Regions from separate parts of the Methylobacterium sp. 17Sr1-1 genome, predicted to be linked through region 3. Evidence: predicted binding sites of a transcription regulator. Region 3 holds the regulator's gene; each other region holds the start of a gene.
The links. Region 3 encodes PhoB, which activates phosphate uptake and scavenging genes when phosphate is short. Its sites were predicted from a motif close to TGTCATNNANCTGTCAT; they were not measured.
Positions count from the first base shown of each region.

Region 1: the regulator PhoB is predicted to act here: its motif matches at 1,267-1,283, upstream of DK412_RS08780 (DUF465 domain-containing protein).
Region 2: the regulator PhoB is predicted to act here: its motif matches at 2,714-2,730, upstream of DK412_RS11015 (esterase-like activity of phytase family protein).
Region 4: the regulator PhoB is predicted to act here: its motif matches at 1,438-1,454, upstream of ugpB (sn-glycerol-3-phosphate ABC transporter substrate-binding protein UgpB).

Region 1 covers NZ_CP029552.1:1,944,394-1,948,574, reverse strand. The annotation lists partial or broken gene DK412_RS08785 (CatB-related O-acetyltransferase) at 1-51, shown strand, start outside; gene DK412_RS08780 (DUF465 domain-containing protein) at 1,067-1,252, opposite strand; gene DK412_RS08775 (DUF465 domain-containing protein) at 1,456-1,674, shown strand; gene purE (5-(carboxyamino)imidazole ribonucleotide mutase) at 1,792-2,289, shown strand; gene DK412_RS08765 (5-(carboxyamino)imidazole ribonucleotide synthase) at 2,286-3,416, shown strand; gene DK412_RS08760 (tetratricopeptide repeat protein) at 3,668-4,181, shown strand, end outside.
Region 2 covers NZ_CP029552.1:2,428,521-2,432,701, reverse strand. The annotation lists gene DK412_RS11030 (branched-chain amino acid ABC transporter ATP-binding protein/permease) at 1-97, shown strand, start outside; gene DK412_RS11025 (ABC transporter ATP-binding protein) at 102-824, shown strand; gene DK412_RS11020 (DUF333 domain-containing protein) at 915-1,133, shown strand; gene DK412_RS11015 (esterase-like activity of phytase family protein) at 1,311-2,669, opposite strand; gene DK412_RS11010 (histidine kinase famiy protein) at 2,770-4,181, opposite strand, start outside.
Region 3 covers NZ_CP029552.1:47,786-51,966, forward strand. The annotation lists gene DK412_RS00205 (cell envelope integrity EipB family protein) at 1-181, opposite strand, end outside; gene DK412_RS00210 (GcrA family cell cycle regulator) at 800-1,312, shown strand; gene phoB (phosphate regulon transcriptional regulator PhoB) at 1,575-2,276, opposite strand; gene phoU (phosphate signaling complex protein PhoU) at 2,346-3,065, opposite strand; gene pstB (phosphate ABC transporter ATP-binding protein PstB) at 3,146-3,958, opposite strand; gene pstA (phosphate ABC transporter permease PstA) at 3,986-4,181, opposite strand, start outside.
Region 4 covers NZ_CP029552.1:1,405,424-1,409,604, reverse strand. The annotation lists gene ugpA (sn-glycerol-3-phosphate ABC transporter permease UgpA) at 1-33, opposite strand, end outside; gene ugpB (sn-glycerol-3-phosphate ABC transporter substrate-binding protein UgpB) at 75-1,394, opposite strand; gene DK412_RS06360 (thiamine pyrophosphate-binding protein) at 1,556-3,232, opposite strand; gene DK412_RS30045 (hypothetical protein) at 3,482-3,700, opposite strand; gene DK412_RS06355 (CaiB/BaiF CoA-transferase family protein) at 3,707-4,181, opposite strand, start outside.

The sequences.
Region 1 (4,181 bases), 1.9 Mb from region 3:
AAACGCAGATTTTCAGATGAAATTTACGAGAGAATGCTTTCTGTTGCATGGTGACGGTTTAGTATCAAGCAACTCGCGAGATTTGATATGCAGAACCCAATCAAGTTTCTTACACAATTTGAGCTTGAAGTGGATAGCCTGGAGTTGTGGCAGCGGGAAAAATTCAGTCTTTGGTCAATTATTAACTCTTAATATCGCATAGATAGATAACACTATCAGTTAAGATTGGCATGGAACAGATAAATAACTCGATGCAGATGAAACCTGTTGCAAATTGAGCGCGCCGTAGGCGGAAAGATCGGTTCGTCCGTGGTGTGCTCAACCCGCGTACGGGTTGGATCCGGACTCCTCTTCAGTCCCCTAGCTTGCGTCACAGGCCAGTCCTCACGCGCCCCTAGAGCGGGCTATTTAGATTTGATTTTTGGGCGCCTGAGTCATTACCTGATAACAAGGAGTCATGATTGATATCCCCCCTGTGCTACTCTCGATTTCGACAATGACACCGTTATTGCGGTCATCCGCCTGGCTGATGGGAGCAAGGTCCAGCATGGGGTGCGCACCTTCGCCACCACCACGCCTACCCTCCTTGCTCAGGGCCTGATGCGCTCCAGCTTCGTGCCCGAGGTTTACCTCTCAGGTGACGCGCGACGTGCTGCGCACGCGTAAGCAGCTGTTCTGCAAGCAGTCTAGCCACATTCAGCGCACCCAGAAGACTCTTGCGCAGGCCAACTTCAAGCGTATAATTTCTCAGCACAGATAATTCATTAAAGAAAACCTTTTATTATGATAGCAAAACTATTCTTAAATATCAGCACAAATGTCATTTTTCGCGCAAAAAAAAGCTGACGCGTCGAAAGTGACAGCGTATCGCCGGCATGAAAATATATCTCACGATTTATCGGTGTCGTTAAAGAGTCTTCGGAAAGTAGGCGTTGAAGCCAGGTAGTAAGAATTAACCCTGCATCAGCCATATGTCTCGCAAGATAAAAACTCGACTGCTATCCCTGCAACGATCGAAAACCGCCACGCCGAGGACCGGCGCGGCGGCGCGCTGACTGCATCTGGGCTAGTGCATCACGCGGGTGGACGTCGTGCGCAGACGACTGATTTCATCCTTCAGGTGAAGTTTTTTTCGCTTAAGCTCTACAATTCGCAAATCGTCGGTGGAGAGGTGGGTGATTGCGTCCTGAATCTCGCGCTCCAGGGCTTCGTGCTTACGCTCGAGCTCGGTGAGATGCGTGTGCAGCGACATCAGCCATTGCCTCCTGTCATGTAGGTGACACACGCAACCTGCCACAGCTCGCAGCCGATGTCGAAGGTATTTGATGCTGCACCTGCGTCATGCGCCGCAGGGGCGGCGGGCCCTCGCGGGGCTGCACAACCCCGCCCGCACCCTTGCCGGAGGCCGGGGCCTGGTTCATGCTCAGGCCTCTCTCTCCAGGGCTTAGGGCGGCGATGGACTTCGAGTTGAGTGCGGAATCGACGGCGGAGTATGAGAGCGAATTGGCACGGCTGCGGGAGGAGCATCGCGACCTCGACGACGCGATCGAGGCCCTGTCGGGGGTCATGGCCGGGGACCGCCTGCAGCTCCAGCGGCTCAAGAAGCGCAAGCTGGCTTTGCGAGACCGCATCTCCTTCCTGGAGGACCAGCTCACCCCGGACATCATCGCCTGACGGGCACGGGCGAGCGCCTGCGCGCTGCTTGCGTGAAGGCAAGCGCGCCGCTACTGCACAACGACCGGCTGCGGCCCGCTCGCGGCTAGCAGCGCTTTCTAGAGGATGCGCTTGACGATGGCGGCAGCGCCCCCCGTCGCGGTGATCATGGGCAGCCAGTCCGACTGGGCCACGATGCGCCACGCCGCCGAGACCCTCGACGCGCTCGGCATTCCGTACGAGGCCCGCATCGTCTCGGCCCACCGCACCCCGGACCGCCTGGTCGCCTTCGCCAAGGGCGCCAAGGCCGCGGGATTCCGGGTGGTGATCGCCGGCGCCGGCGGTGCGGCCCACCTCCCCGGCATGGCCGCCGCGATGACGCCGCTGCCGGTCTTCGGCGTGCCGGTCGAGTCGAAGGCGCTGTCGGGCCAGGACAGCCTTCTGTCGATCGTGCAGATGCCGGCCGGCATCCCGGTCGGCACCCTCGCCATCGGCCGGGCCGGCGCCGTCAACGCCGCGCTCCTCGCCGCCGCCGTCCTGGCGCTGACCGACGACGACCTGGCCCAGCGCCTCGACGCCTGGCGCGCCCGCCAGAGCGCGGCGGTGGCCGAGCACCCGGACACGAGCGCCCCGTGAGCCGCACGCCCCTCATCGCCCCTGGGCCGAGCATCGGCCCCGTCGCGCCTGGCGCGACCATCGGCATCATCGGCGGCGGCCAGCTCGGCCGCATGATCGCGGTCGCGGCGGCGCAGTACGGGCTGAAATGCCACGTCTACTGCCCCGATCCGGACAGCCCGGCCTTCGAGGTGGCCGGCCGCCGCACGGTCGCCGCTTACGACGACGCGGCGGCGCTCCAGGCCTTCGCCGAGTCCGTCGACGTGGTGACCTACGAGTTCGAGAACATCCCGAGCGATACCGCCGAGATCCTGGCCGCCCGCCGGCCGCTGCATCCGAGCGCCTCGGCGCTGGCGACGACGCAGGACCGGCTGACCGAGAAGAGCTTCGTCGCCGGCCTCGGCATCCCGGTGGCGCCGTTCCGGGCGGTGGACGACGCGGCGGGCCTCGTCGAGGCCGTGCGGGAGATCGGCCTGCCGGCGGTGCTGAAGACCCGGCGCTTCGGCTACGACGGCAAGGGGCAGGTGATGCTGCGCGACGCGGTCACGGACCCCGCCGCCGTGATGGCCTCGCTGCGCGACCAACCCTGCATCCTCGAGGGCTTCGTGCCGTTCGAGGCCGAGGTGTCGGTGGTGGCCGCCCGCAACGCGGAAGGCGGCTTCTCGGCCTACGCGCCCTGCGCCAACGAGCACCGCCACCATATCCTCGCCCGCACGGTCGTGCCGGCCCCCGGCATGGCGCCGGAGACCGCCGCGGAGGCGATCGCGATCGCCCGCACCATCGCCGACGCGCTCGACTATGTCGGCGTGCTGGCGGTCGAGATGTTCCTGGTGCGCGGGGCGGACGGCCGCGCCAGCGTGGTGGTCAACGAGATCGCCCCGCGGGTGCACAATTCCGGCCACTGGACCATCGAGGGGGCCGAGACCTCGCAATTCGCCCAGCACGTCCGGGCGATCTGCGGCTGGCCGCTCGGCAGCGCGGCGCTGACCGGCACGTCGGTCGAGATGCTGAACCTGATCGGCGACCAGGCCGGCGACTGGACCCGCATCCTCGCCGAGCCGGGCAGCCACCTCCACCTCTACGGCAAGGGCGAGGCCCGGCCCGGCCGCAAGATGGGCCACCTCACCCGGGTCACGACCCGCGCCTGAGGGCGCGCGGTGCGGCCTCCCGGCCACACCCGCGCCGGCACGGACCCCTCCCCTGCCGTTGCGGCGCCGGGAGGCCACACCTTCGCCACATCGGCCCGCACAAGCGTCGGGAGCGCATCGCTTTAAGCCGGCGTTCACCCCGATCCGGAATGGTCGTTCCGGCACCGGGACCGCGGTTTTTGGCGGCGCGTGCGTGCGAATGGCGAAGGTGCGCGGCGCGACGTGGATGCGCCGCCCCGGGGGAGCGGGCGATGAACAACGTGATCGGCTTGAGCCGCGTGACACCGGCGGCCCGGGTGCTGGGGGCGACCGTGCTGACCGCGCTGGCGCTCGCCGGCTGCGACACCGTCAGCCGGGCGACCGCGACGCGGCAATTCGCGGTGGTCGAGGCCGACAAGTCCGGCGCGACCGAGGTCAACATCGCCTCGCTGTCGGACGTGATCCAGCGCAACCCGAGCGACGCGGCGGCCTACAACACCCGCGGCGCGGCCTATGCCCGGGCCGGCAACTTCGACTCGGCGATCACCGACTTCACCAAGGCGATCCAGCTCGACCCGAACTCGGCCTCGGCCTACGGCAACCGGGCGCTGGCCTACCGCCAGTCCGGCCGCAACGACGCGGCGCTCCAGGACTTCTCCAAGGCGATCAACGCCGACCCGAACTACACCGCCGCCTATATCGGCCGGGCCAACCTGCAGCGGGCGCAAGGGAACTTCGAGGCCGCCTACAGCGACCTCAGCCAGGCGATCCGCCTGACCCCGGAAT
Region 2 (4,181 bases), 2.4 Mb from region 3:
CCACAAGATCGCGGAGGGCGGCGCCCGCGAGGTCCAGTCCGACCCCAAGGTCATCGAAGCCTATCTCGGCAGCCCGGTTGCCGACGCCGCGGAGTAGAGAGATGCTCGACGTCAGCGGCCTGTCGGCCGGCTACGGCCAGATCGAGGTCCTGCACGGCCTCACCTTCACGGTGCCGAAGGGCCAGGTCGTCACCCTGATCGGCTCCAACGGCGCCGGCAAGACCACCACCATGCGGGCGCTCTCGGGCATGATCCGGCCGCGCGCCGGCTCGATCAAGCTCAACGGGCGCGAGATCGGCGGCCTCGACAGCCACGACGTCGCCCGCACCGGCCTCGCCCACTCGCCCGAGGGTAGGCGCGTCTTCCCGACCCTCTCGGTCGAGGACAACCTGACGCTCGGCGCCTTCCCGCGCCTCACCGGGTCGCGGCCGAAGGGCGACGTCAACGCCGACCGGGAGCGGGCCTACACCCTCTTTCCGCGGCTGAAGGAGCGCCGGACGCAGCTCGCCGGCACCCTGTCCGGCGGCGAGCAGCAGATGCTCGCCATGGGCCGGGCCCTGATGCTGCGGCCGGAGATCCTGCTCCTCGACGAGCCGTCGATGGGCCTCGCCCCGAAGCTGGTGGAGGAGGTGTTTCGCATCATCCGCCGGCTGAAGGAGGAGCAGGTGACGATGCTCTTGGTCGAGCAGTTCGCCATGGCGGCCCTCGGCGTCGCCGATCACGCCTACGTGCTGGAGAACGGCCGCATCCGCTTCCAGGGCCCGGCGGCGCAGCTGCGCAACGATCCGCAGGTGCGGGCGGCGTATCTGGGCGGGGGTCACTGACGCATCCGGGCCGGCGGGGCGACGTCGCATCGCCGCCGGTTCATCACGCGCGCCTCTTCTCCCGCCGGGTACGGAAGCGGGAGAAGAGTCGTGGAATCGTTGCTTGCCGCCGCCGCGTTGCTCGCCATCGCAGGCGCGTCACAGGCCTGGGCTTTGGGCAACCCCGCCTCGGCCCACTGCACCTCCGCCGGCGGGCGCCTGGAGATCCGGAAGGGTCCGCAGGGCGAGGCCGGCTACTGCCACCTGCCCGATGGGCGGGTCGTCGAGGAGTGGCAGCTGTTCCGGGAAGCGAACAAGGAGAAGGGGTGAGAGCCTGTTTGCTTTGGGCAGATCGGTTTGCAACCCCCCATCGTCATCCCGGGACTCGCCTGCGGCGAGTCCCGGGATGACGCCGGGGGGTGTCATAGTCGAACCAGATGAAACGGAGCTGAAGGCGATATCCAACGAGCAGCCCCGCACCCCTCCCAGGATGCGGGGTACCCTCCGTCACTTCGCCTTCAAGAACTCCCCCACCTCCAGGAGCACGAACTCGTTGTCGTCCACCTTGTGCGGGTCGCGGCTCGCCGAGAACGGCAGGTTGTTGTCGTTGCCGACGATGATGTGGGTGTCGTCGACTTTGTCGACGTTCTCGATCGTGAAGAACGGGAAGGCGAGCGCGCCGTCGGTCAGCGGCTTGCGCGCCTTCTTGCCGGGATCGGCGATGCGCATCAGGTCGATGGAGCCGATCTTGCGCACCGGGCCGCCCTGGTTGGCGTCGGTCATCTCGATCTTGAAGACGCGCTTGAACGTCGCCGGCACCGAGAAGCAGTCCGGCCCCTTCTGGCCCGCCGGGCAGGCCCGGTCGGCGGTGCCCTCGCCGTCGTCGCGCTCGATGATGAGGCCGGTCGTGGCGTCGATCAGGTTGAAGTCGCCGATGGCGTTGCCGGCCTGCTCCAGCGGGTAGAGCCACGAGCGACCGGTCCAGGTCTCCGCCTTGGTGTCGAATTCGAGGATGCGCAACACCTCGCGTCCGTCGCGGCTCTCGAACGTCTTCGCTTCGGCATCCCAGAGCGGGCCTTCGAGCAGGGCGTAGAGCCGGCTGCCGTCGGGCGAGGCGGCCATGCCCTCGAAGCCCTTGGAGCGGCGGGCGTTGAAGGCCACCGCGCCACCGGGCGCCGCCGGCGTCGTCACCGCCGGGTTGTCGGGGGAGCGGACCGGCTTGCCCGAGGCCAGGGTCTCGACCACCGCTTCGACCTTGCCGCTGCGGTCCGCCTTGATCAGGAACGGGCCGAACTCGTCGCCGATCCAGATCCGGTCGCCGACGAACTGGAAGCTCTCGGGGTCGAAGTCGCTGCCGGTGAGGTAGCGGCTCTCGGTCGCCTCGTTGGCGATGCGGAACGGCACCTTCCTGTCCGGATCGCGCAGGAAGACCGTCTCCAGCCGCTCGACGCCGCCCTTCGCGAAGTCGATCCGGTAGTGGTTGAGGTAGAGCATCGCGTCGGGCGAATTCGCCTTGGCGCCGAAGCCGTTGTCGGTCAGCACCCAGTAGGTGCCGTCGGGCATGTGCTTGATGCCGGAATGACCCTGGAGCGGCTGGCCCTTGAGCGGCAGCTTGAGGCTGGTGGCGCGGCCCATCGATTGCGCCTCGACGGTGCCCACCGCCTCGACCCGCCGGCCGGTGGTGAACTTGCCCGGGGTGGCCAGGTCCTTCGGCGCGTCCTCGGGGAGCGGCAGGGTGCTCTCCGCCGGCAGGACGGCGTGACCGGCGAGCGTCGCCGGGAAAGTCTGCGGCACCTGCGCTTGCGCCAGGGCGGCGGGTGCACCCGACAGGAGGAGCGTGAGGGCGAGCAGGGAATGGCGCGGCATAGGATCCTCGCGGAGATGAGCGCGGCCGTTCTGGCGCATCACCCATGTCAGCGAAGTGACGACATCGTCGTTTCCGCGGGATCCGTGCCCCGTGGCGGCCTCAGCCGTGATGCGGCTCGCCCGGGGCCGGCATCGGCCTGGCGCCGCGATCGAGGGCGGCGCGGATCCGGTCGGCAAGCTCGGCCTTGCGGTAGGGCTTGCCGAGCACGTCCATGGTCGGGGTCGCGGGGCCGTCCGCCACCAGGTCCTCGTTGTAGCCGGTGGTCAGCAGCACCGGCAGGTCCGGGCGCATCGTCTTGGCCCGGTCGGCCAGGATCAGGCCGTTGACGCCGCCCGGCATCACGATGTCGGAGAACAGGAGGTCGATGCCCGTCTCCCGCTCCAGGATGTCCAGAGCCTCCTCGCCGTCGCGGGCGGCGAGCACCTGGTAGCCGAGGCTCTCGAGGTATTCGCGGGCGAGCGCCCGCACGTCGTCGCTGTCCTCGACGACCAGCACGGTCTCGTCGCCGCGCCGCAGCACCGCCTTGCGCTCGGCGGGCTCCTCCGCGGCCGCCGCGCCGGGGCCGGCCGGGAACAGCATCGTGATGGTAGTCCCGCCGCTCGGCCGGCTGTCGATCTCCAGCCGCCCGCGCGACTGCTGCACGAAGCCGTGCGCCATCGCGAGGCCGAGGCCGGTGCCCTTGCCGGGGGCCTTGGTCGAGAAGAACGGCTCGGTCGCGCGCTCGGCGACGTGGGGCGGCATGCCCTCGCCCTCATCGCGGACCCGGAGCGCCACGTAGTCGCCGGGCGGCAGGCCGCGAGACTTGCCGTTGCCGTTGAGATGCACGGACGCCGTCGAGAGCGTCACGGTGCCGCCCGCCGGCATCGCGTCACGGGCGTTGATGAGCACGTTGAGGAGCGCCATCTCCAGGTTGGTGCGATCGATCGTGACCGCCGGCAGCCGCGGCGTCAGGTCGAGGCGCACCGAGACGGTGCTGCCGAGCGTGCTCTCCGCCACCTCCGCGAAGGCGAGGACCAGGGCGTTGAGGTTGAGCGAGCGCGGCTCCAGCCGCGCCTTGCGGGCGAAGGACAGGAGCTGCTTCGTCAGCTTCGCGCCCCGCTCGGCCGCGCCGGCGGCGTTGGCGAGCTGGCGCTGGGCCCGCTCGCTCGTCACGGCATTGCGCGCCAGTTCGAGGTTGCCGGAGACGACCTGGAGCAGGTTGTTGAAGTCGTGGGCGAGGCCGGCGGTGAGCTGGCCGATCGCCTCCATCTTCTGCGCCTGGCGAAACGCCTGCTCCGACACGCGCCTTCGCGTCACGTCGAGCTGCGAGGCGAAGAAATAGACGATCTCCCCGGCCTCGTCGAAGACCGGGCCGATGAAGATGCCGTTCCAGAAGGCTGAGCCGTCGCGCTTGTAGTTGAGGATCTCGGTCGCGATCGCCCGGCGCTCCTCCACGGCCTGGCGCAGCTCGGCCACGGTCTCGCGGCTGGTCTCGGGCCCCTGCAGGAAGCGGCAGTTGCGGCCGATCAGCT
Region 3 (4,181 bases):
TGCAGGCATCGCCGGTGAAATCGAACACGATCCGGCCGCGGGCGCTCTCGACCGCGCGGGTGCCGGAGCTGCCGGACAAGGACAGGTCGTAGACGGCGCGGTGGGGCGCGAGGTGCACGGCCTCGGCCGCCACCACGGGCGACGAGAGCGCGAGCAGGACGCACGCGAGGAGTGATCGCATGAGGTCTCCCGGGGCGGCCGTCGGTGCTGGCGTCGGCCCTGTTGGTCCTCGCAAGATAGGTCCCGCCCCGGCCCCCGGCAACGTTCCGGGCGCCGGCGACCGCCGGCCAGCCGGCCCGGTGCGTGGCACCGCGGCCACGTTTGCCACGGAGGTGCGTGGCGCTGCGGCCACGCTTGCCGGAGAGGAGGGCGTGGCGCTCCGGCCACGCTTGCCGAAGACCGGAGGGACACCCCCCGGCTGTCGGCGGCCGCAACGGCAGCGCAACCTGCGATCATGCGGCGCCCCAGTATGACACCCCCTCCGGGGTGATCCGACAAACCCTTGAAGGTGATAGATAATTTATGGGAGCGATCCGGCGTGGCCTTGGCGCGCGTCAGACTGGCGGCGCAACCCGGCCGGGTCCGGACCGCCGGGCGGCCGCGGGGAAAAACCGTCTCGGCGGGGGGCGGACTCTTGCGCGGGTGTTAGGCCGTCCTGTAGGTTCACCCCCGTCGCCACCGCTCCGGGCGTGGCGGCGATCACCAGCAGGATCGGACGGAGTCACCGCGCGGCCGAACGGCGTGCCGCTCGCGGCTGCGTGCCGATTCCATGGGTGATGTCGGGGGATTGGAGGCGGCGATGATGGATTCGGGTCCGAGCTGGACGAAGGAACGCGTCGAGCTTCTCAAGCGGCTGTGGAGCGACGGCCGCAGCGCCAGCCAGATCGCCGCCGAGATCGGTGGCGTCTCCCGCAACGCCGTCATCGGCAAGGTCCACCGCCTCGGCCTGGCCGGGCGCGTCGTGAAAGCCAACGGCACCGCGCCGGCCGGCGGCCGCCGTCCCCGGATCGAGGGTGAGTCCGCTGCCGGCGAGACCCCGTCAGTAGTGGCTCCCGCGCCGCCGGCACTCGCCCTGTATCAGACCGCATCCCCAGCCGACACCACCGCGCTGCCGGAGAGCGCCCGCGTCACCATCATGGAGCTGCGGGAATTCATGTGCCGCTGGCCGATGGGCGACCCGTCGACGCCCGATTTCCGCTTCTGCGGCGACCGCGCCATCACCGGCCTGCCCTACTGCACCCACCACAGCCGCATCGCCTACCAGCCCGCCGCCGAGCGCAAGCGCGACCGCAGGGTCGTCGGATTCCGCTGAAGGCCCGCACCCGGACGACCAATCCGGAGGCGGCGTCGCGCCCATCCCTTCCGATTGGTCGACCGTATCGCTCAAATCCTAACGAATCCTGTCCGGTGGCTCGCTCGAAGTGGAGTCGGCGCCGCCGCCCGGGAGCAGGCGACATCTCTGACACCCACCTCGTCATCCCGGGACCGCGCAGCGGAATCCGGGATGACCTGGAGAGTGGAGTGACCGATGGCCGGGCCGTCCAGATGGTACCGCTTGTTCCGAAGGCTCGGCCTCACGGCTCCGGCGCGAACATCTCGTCGAACGAGTAGCCGGAGCCGCGCACGGTGCGGATCGGGTCGGCATCGCGGCCGCGGTTGATCGCCTTGCGCAGGCGGCCGATATGCACGTCGACCGTGCGCTCGTCGATGTAGACGTCGTGGCCCCAGACGCCGTCGAGGAGCTGCTCGCGGGAGAAGACCCTGCCCGGGCTCTGCATCAGGAACTCGAGCAGCTTGAACTCGGTCGGGCCGAGATGCAGCTCGCGGCCGTCGCGGCGGACGCGGTGGCTGACCCGGTCGAGCTCGATGTCGCCGGCCACCAGCAGGTCGGCGACGTGGGCGGGCTTGGAGCGGCGCAGCAGCGCGCGGACCCGCGCCAGGAGCTCCGGCACCGAGAACGGCTTGACGATGTAGTCGTCGGCGCCGGTGGCGAGCCCCCGCACCCGGTCGCCCTCCTCGCCCCGGGCGGTGAGCATGATCACCGGCAGCCGCTCGGTCTCGCGGCGGGCGCGGATGCGCCGGCAGAGCTCGATGCCGGAGAGGCCGGGCATCATCCAGTCGAGGAGGACGAGGTCGGGGATCTGCTCTCGCAGGCGGATATCCGCCTCGTCGCCCCGGGCGACGGCGTCGACCTCGAAGCCCTCGGCCTCGAGGTTGTAGCGCAGGAGGAGGGTCAGCGCCTCCTCGTCCTCGACGATCAGGATGCGGGTACTCATGCGGGGCACTTCGGGCGGGATCCGGAGGGGGACCCGCGCCGGGCGCGAAGCCCGGCGCGGGCCGACCCGTCAGGCCTCCGGTTGGGGATCGAGGGTGGCGAAGCTCGAACGGTCGTTCTTGGGACGATCGGTCGGCAGCGTCTCACCGGTGGCGAGGTAGTGGATCGTCTCGGCGATGTTGGTGGTGTGATCGCCGATGCGCTCGACGTTCTTGGCGCAGAACAGGAGGTGCGTGCAGAACGTGATGTTGCGCGGATCCTCCATCATGTAGGTCAGGAGTTCGCGGAACAGCGAGGTGTAGAGCGCGTCGATGCCGCCGTCCCGGGCCCACACGTCGAGGGCGACGACGGTGTCCTGGGTGGCGTAGGCGTCGAGGACGTCCTTGAGCTGGCCCTGGACCAGCTCGTTCATGTGCTCCACGCCGACGACGATCTTCTGCAGCTGGACCTGGTCGGCGATGGCGACGACGCGCTTGGCGACGTTCTTGGCCAGGTCCCCGATGCGCTCGAGGTCGCCCGAGACGCGGATCGCCGAGATCGTCTCGCGCAGGTCGACCGCCATCGGCTGGCGCTTGGCGATGAGGAGGATGGCCTTCTCCTCGATCTCGCGCTGCAGGCCGTCGAGGCGCTGGTCGACGGCGATGACGCTCTGGGCGAGGGCGGTGTCGCGGCGCAGGAGCGCCTGGCCGGAATCGGCCACCATCTTCTCGGCGATGCCGCCCATCTCGGCGATGCTGCGCCGCAGGTTCTGCAACTCCTGATCGTAGGAGGTGACGATGTGGTTCGACATGAGGGCTGACTCCCCGCGATAGGGTGGAGCTTACGGTCAGCGCCGGCCCGGGCCGGGCCGGCGCAACGAGGCGTCGGGTCTCAGCCGAACCGGCCGGTGATGTAGTCCTGGGTCTGGCGCTTCGACGGGTTCATGAACAGCCGGTTGGTCGGCCCGAACTCGATCAGTTCGCCGAGATACATGAAGGCGGTGAACTGCGAGATGCGCGCCGCCTGCTGCATGTTGTGGGTGACGATGGCGATGGTGAACTCGCCCCGCAGCTGCTCGATCAGCTCCTCGATGCGGCCGGTCGAGATCGGGTCGAGGGCCGAGGTCGGCTCGTCGAACAGGATCACCTCCGGGCGCTGCGCCACCGTGCGGGCGATGCAGAGGCGCTGCTGCTGGCCGCCGGACAGGCCCATGCCGGACTGCTTGAGCTTGTCCTTCACCTCGTCCCACAGAGCGCCCTTGCGCAGGGCCTCCTCGACGCGGACGTCGAGATCGGCCTTGCCGAGGCGCTCGTAGAGCCGGATGCCGAACGCGATGTTGTCGTAGATCGACATCGGGAACGGGGTCGGCTTCTGGAACACCATGCCGACCCGGGCGCGCAGCTCGTTGAGGTCGATCGACGAGTCCAGGATGTTGCGGCCGTCGAGCAGGATCTGCCCCTCGGCGCGCTGCTCGGGGTAGAGGCTGTAGATCCGGTTGAAGGTGCGCAGCAGGGTGGACTTGCCGCAGCCCGACGGCCCGATCAGCGCCGTGACCTGGCGGTCGAGGAAGTTGAGGTTGATGTTCTTCAACCCCTTGAAGTCGCCGTAGTAGAAGTTGAGGTCCTTGACGGCGAGGCGGACCGGGGCGGACTCGTCGGCCGTGCTCTGGCCCACGACCGGCGCGGCGGTGGCGGTGGCGCTCATCGGTGTGTCTCCGGGCAGGATGTGCGGTCAGCGCCCCTTCGGGCCGCTCAGGACGAGGCGGGCCACGATCGACAGGCCCAGGATGGTGACGGTGATGAGGAGCGCGCCGGCCCAGGCCAGCTGGCGCCAGTTCTCGTACGGAGACAGCGCGAACTGGTAGATCATCACCGGCAGGTTCGCGACGCCGCCCATCAGGTTCGGGCTGAACCAGGAATTGTTGTTG
Region 4 (4,181 bases), 1.4 Mb from region 3:
CCGGCCTCCGAAGGTGATGCGCTCGGGACTCATCGATTCAGGATCCGCTCACTCTCCGGCGTTCGCTGATAGGATCAGCGTCCGGCCTGCTTCTCGAACTGGCGCAGCATCGCGTTGCCGCGGGTCGCCGCCTCGTCGAGGGCTTGCTTCGCCGTCTTCTTGCCGGCGAGCGTCGCCTCGATCTCCTCGGCCCATAGGTCGCGCATCTGCGGCAGGTTGCCCAGGCGCAGGCCCCTGGAATTCTCGGTCGGCGTCTTGTTGGTCAGCTCCTTGATCGGCACTTCGAGCGCCGGGTTCTTGGCGTAGAAGCCGTCGGCCTTGGACTTCTCGTAGGCCGCCTTGGTGATCGGCATGTAGCCGGTGGTCTGGTGCAGCTTCGCCTGCCGGTCGGTGTCGGACAGGAAGCTGAAGAACTTCGCCACGCCCTTGTATTCGTCGGGCTTCTTGCCGCCCATCACCCACAGCGAGGCGCCGCCGATGATGCTGTTCTGCGGCGCGCCCGGCACGTCGGGATAGTAGGGCATCGGTGCCGAGGCCCAGGCGAACTTCGCCGCGCCCTTGACGTTGCCATAGGAGCCGGACGACCCGAACATGATCGGGCACTCGCCGGCGGTGAAGCGGCCGAAGCCGCTGTCGTAGCGGCCCGAATAGTCGAAGGACTTGTCCTTCTGCGCCTCGGCCAGGTTTGTCAGGTGCTTGACCTGGAGCGGGCCGTTGATCTCGAGCGTGGTGTCGAGGCCGTCCATGCCGTTGGCCTTGGTGGCGACGGGGACGTTGTGCCAGGCCGAGAGCTGCTCGATGTTGAGCCAGGTGACCCAGGTGGTCGAGAAGCCGCAATTCGGGAAGCCGGTCTGCGTCAGCTTCTTGGCCGCGGCAAAAAGCTCCGGCCAGGTCTTCGGCGGCTCGGAGAGGCCGATCGCCTTCAGGGCGTCGAGGTTGGCCCACATCACCATCGACGACGAGTTGAACGGGAACGAGAGCATCTCGCCCTTCGTCGTCGAGTAGTAGCCGGTGATCGCCGGCAGGTAGGCGTTCGGGTCGAACGGCTCGCCGGCATCCTTCATCAGCTGGTAGACCGGCTTCACCGCGCCCTTGGCCGACATCATCGTGGCGGTGCCGACCTCGAACACCTGCATGATGTGCGGCGCCGTGCCGGCGCGGAAGGCGGCGATGCCGGCATTCAGCGTCTCGCCGTAATTGCCCTTGTAGGTCGGCACGACCTTGTAGTCGCTCTGCGAGGCGTTGAACTCCTCGGCGAGGCGGTTGACGGCGTCGTTGTTGGCGCCCGTCATCGCGTGCCACCATTGCAGCTCGGTCACGGCGAGCGCCGGGGTCGCCGCGACAGCGAGACTGAGGCCGGCGAGCGCGATGCGGATGGTCGTGGTGGGGGCCATCGGGTGTCCTCTCCTCGTGTGCGGCCCCTCATGCGGGGCCCGCGTGACACTCCGACGACAGGAGCGCCGGGGGCACGCGGCCCGCACCGTCTCGGCGGCGGGCGCTTGTTAGTAGCTGGCTAAGCACAGCCGTGCCCGCCGGACAAGAGACGTCGTGACGGCTACGGCCGCGGCCTGTTGCGCAGGGCCTGGATGGTCGTCGTCGGGGTGATCGCCTCGGGGTCGATCGGGCAGTGCAGGATCGCCGGCAGGCCCGATTCGATCGCCCGCGCCAGCGCCGCCGGAAAATCCTCGGTCCGCTCGACCCGCTCGCCGTAGCCGCCGAAGGCCTTCGCGTAGGCGGCGAAGTCGGGGTTGCGCAGGGCGGTGCCGGAGACGCGGCCGGGATATTCGCGCTCCTGGTGCATCCGGATCGTGCCGTACATCCCGTTATCGACCAGGATGATGATGACGGGGAGGTCGTACTGGACCGCTGTGGCGAAGTCCTGGCCGTTCATCAGGAAGTCGCCGTCGCCCGACACCGCCACCACGGTGCGCTCCGGCAGGAGCCGCTTGGCGCCGATGGCGGCGGGCACGCCGTAGCCCATCGAGCCCGAGGTCGGGGCGAGCTGGCCGTCATGGGCGCGGAACGGCCAGAAGCGGTGGACCCAGGTGGCGAAGTTGCCGGCCCCGTTGCACAGGATCGCGTCCGCCGGCAGCACCTCGCGCAAATGCGCCATCACGCCACCCATCTGGAGCGTGCCCGGCGTGGTGATCCGGGTCGGGTCGCTCCAGGTCAGGTAATCGGCGTGCAGCGCCTCGGTGCCGGCGGCCCAGGGCAGGGCGCGGGGCGGCTGCACCGTCTCGATCGCCGCCGCGAAGGCGGTGGGACTCGCGTTGATCGCGAGGGCCGGGCTGTAGACGCGCCCGAGCTCCTCCGGGTCCGGGTGGACGTGGACGAGCGTCTGGCGCGGGCCCGGAATGTCGAGGAGCGTGTAGCCCTGCGACGGGATCTCGGACAGCCGGCCGCCGACGAGGAGCAGGAGGTCGGCTTCCTTGATCCGGGCGAGCAGCTTCGGATTGACGCCGAGGCCGAGGTCGCCGGCATAGCAGCGGTGGTCGGCCGGGATCATGCCCTGACGCCGGAACGAGCAGGCGACCGGGAGCGAGAACAGGTCGGCGAAGCGGGCGAAGCGCCGCACGGCCTGCTCCGACCAGCGGCTGCCGCCGAGGATCGCGAACGGCCTCTCGGCCTTGGCCAGGAGGTTCTGGAGTTCGACCATCTGGGCGAGCGCCGGATGGGTCTCGACCGGCTTGAAGGCGGGCGCGTCCGGCACGCTCGCGGTCTCGGTGAGCATGTCTTCGGGCAGCGCGATCACCACCGGGCCGGGCCGGCCGGCCGTGGCGACGTGGAAGGCGCGGGCGATCAGCTCAGGGATGCGGTCGGCGCTGTCGATCTCGGTCACCCACTTGGCGATGGTGCCGAACACCGCCCGGTAATCGAGCTCCTGGAACGCCTCGCGCTCGCGCGCCGCCCGCTCGATCTGGCCGACGAACAGGATCATCGGGGTCGAATCCTGCCGGGCGATGTGCAGCCCGGGGGATGCGTTGGTGGCGCCGGGGCCGCGGGTGACGAAGCAGATGCCGGGTTTGCCCGTCAGCTTGCCATGCGCCTCCGCCATCATGGCGGCGCCGCCCTCCTGTCGGCAGACGGTGAGGCGGATCTGCGCATCGTGCAGCGCGTCGAGCACCGCGAGGTAGCTTTCCCCTGGCACGCAGAAGATGTCGCCGACGCCGTGGCGGGCGAGCTGGTCCACCAGGATCTGCCCGCCGGTGCGGGGGCGGGGGGCGTCGGTCATGAGTGTGTGCTCCATCTCGATCTCGGCGCTGCTTAGCGCGAACGGCGGTAAGGAAGGCACAGGATCCCCCCTCTCCCGTGTGGGAGAGGGGCCAGGGGTGAGGGTGGCGCGCTTCCGCAGTAAAGCTGTGACTGTCCTGCTGACAGCTCAACCGTCGAGCTTAATTCCGAACCGTCTCCACCCTCACCCCTACCCCTCTCCCACACGGGAGAGGGGATCCCGCGCGATCTTGTCCCTGTTCCAGCCAACCTACATCAATATGAAAAACGTAATCACGGCGACATTCACGACATATTGGACGATGACCAGACCGGCGGTCGTCAGGACGATGTCACGCTTGACGGCGTCGATCCGACGTGTCAGGCGGGCTTCCATCTCGCGACAATCTTGCGCCCAGGACCCGGTATCCGCCGGATTCGTAGCGGAAGGCGCGGTGCCGCTGCGGGCATTCTCGACGCCAGCGATCATAGTCCGTCACCCACCCCAGGCCGGATCCGCCAGCACGCTCGAGGTATGATCCCCCACCTGAGGCGAGGCGGTCTCCGCCGCCATCGGCACGCCGTCGATAACAATCGGCGAGCGTACGCTCGGGATCGTGCCGCCCTTCGCCCGCGGATCAGCTAAGTCGACGCGCAGGCCGCGATGCACCACCTGCGGATCGGAAAACACCTCGGCGAGGTCGTTGATCGGGCCGGAGGGGACGTTGACGGCGCCGAGCCGCGCCAGCAGATCCGCCTTGGCGTGACGCCTCGTCTCGGCCGCGATGAGCGGGATCAGCACCTCGCGCCGCGTGACCCGGCCCGGATTGGTGGAATAGTCCGGGTCGAGGTGCCAGGTCGTGCCGAGCACGGTGCAGAACTTCTGGAACTGGCCGTCATTGCCGCAGGCGACGATGATGTGACCGTCCGCGGTCGGAAAGACCTGGTAGGGCACGATGCTGGTGTGCTCG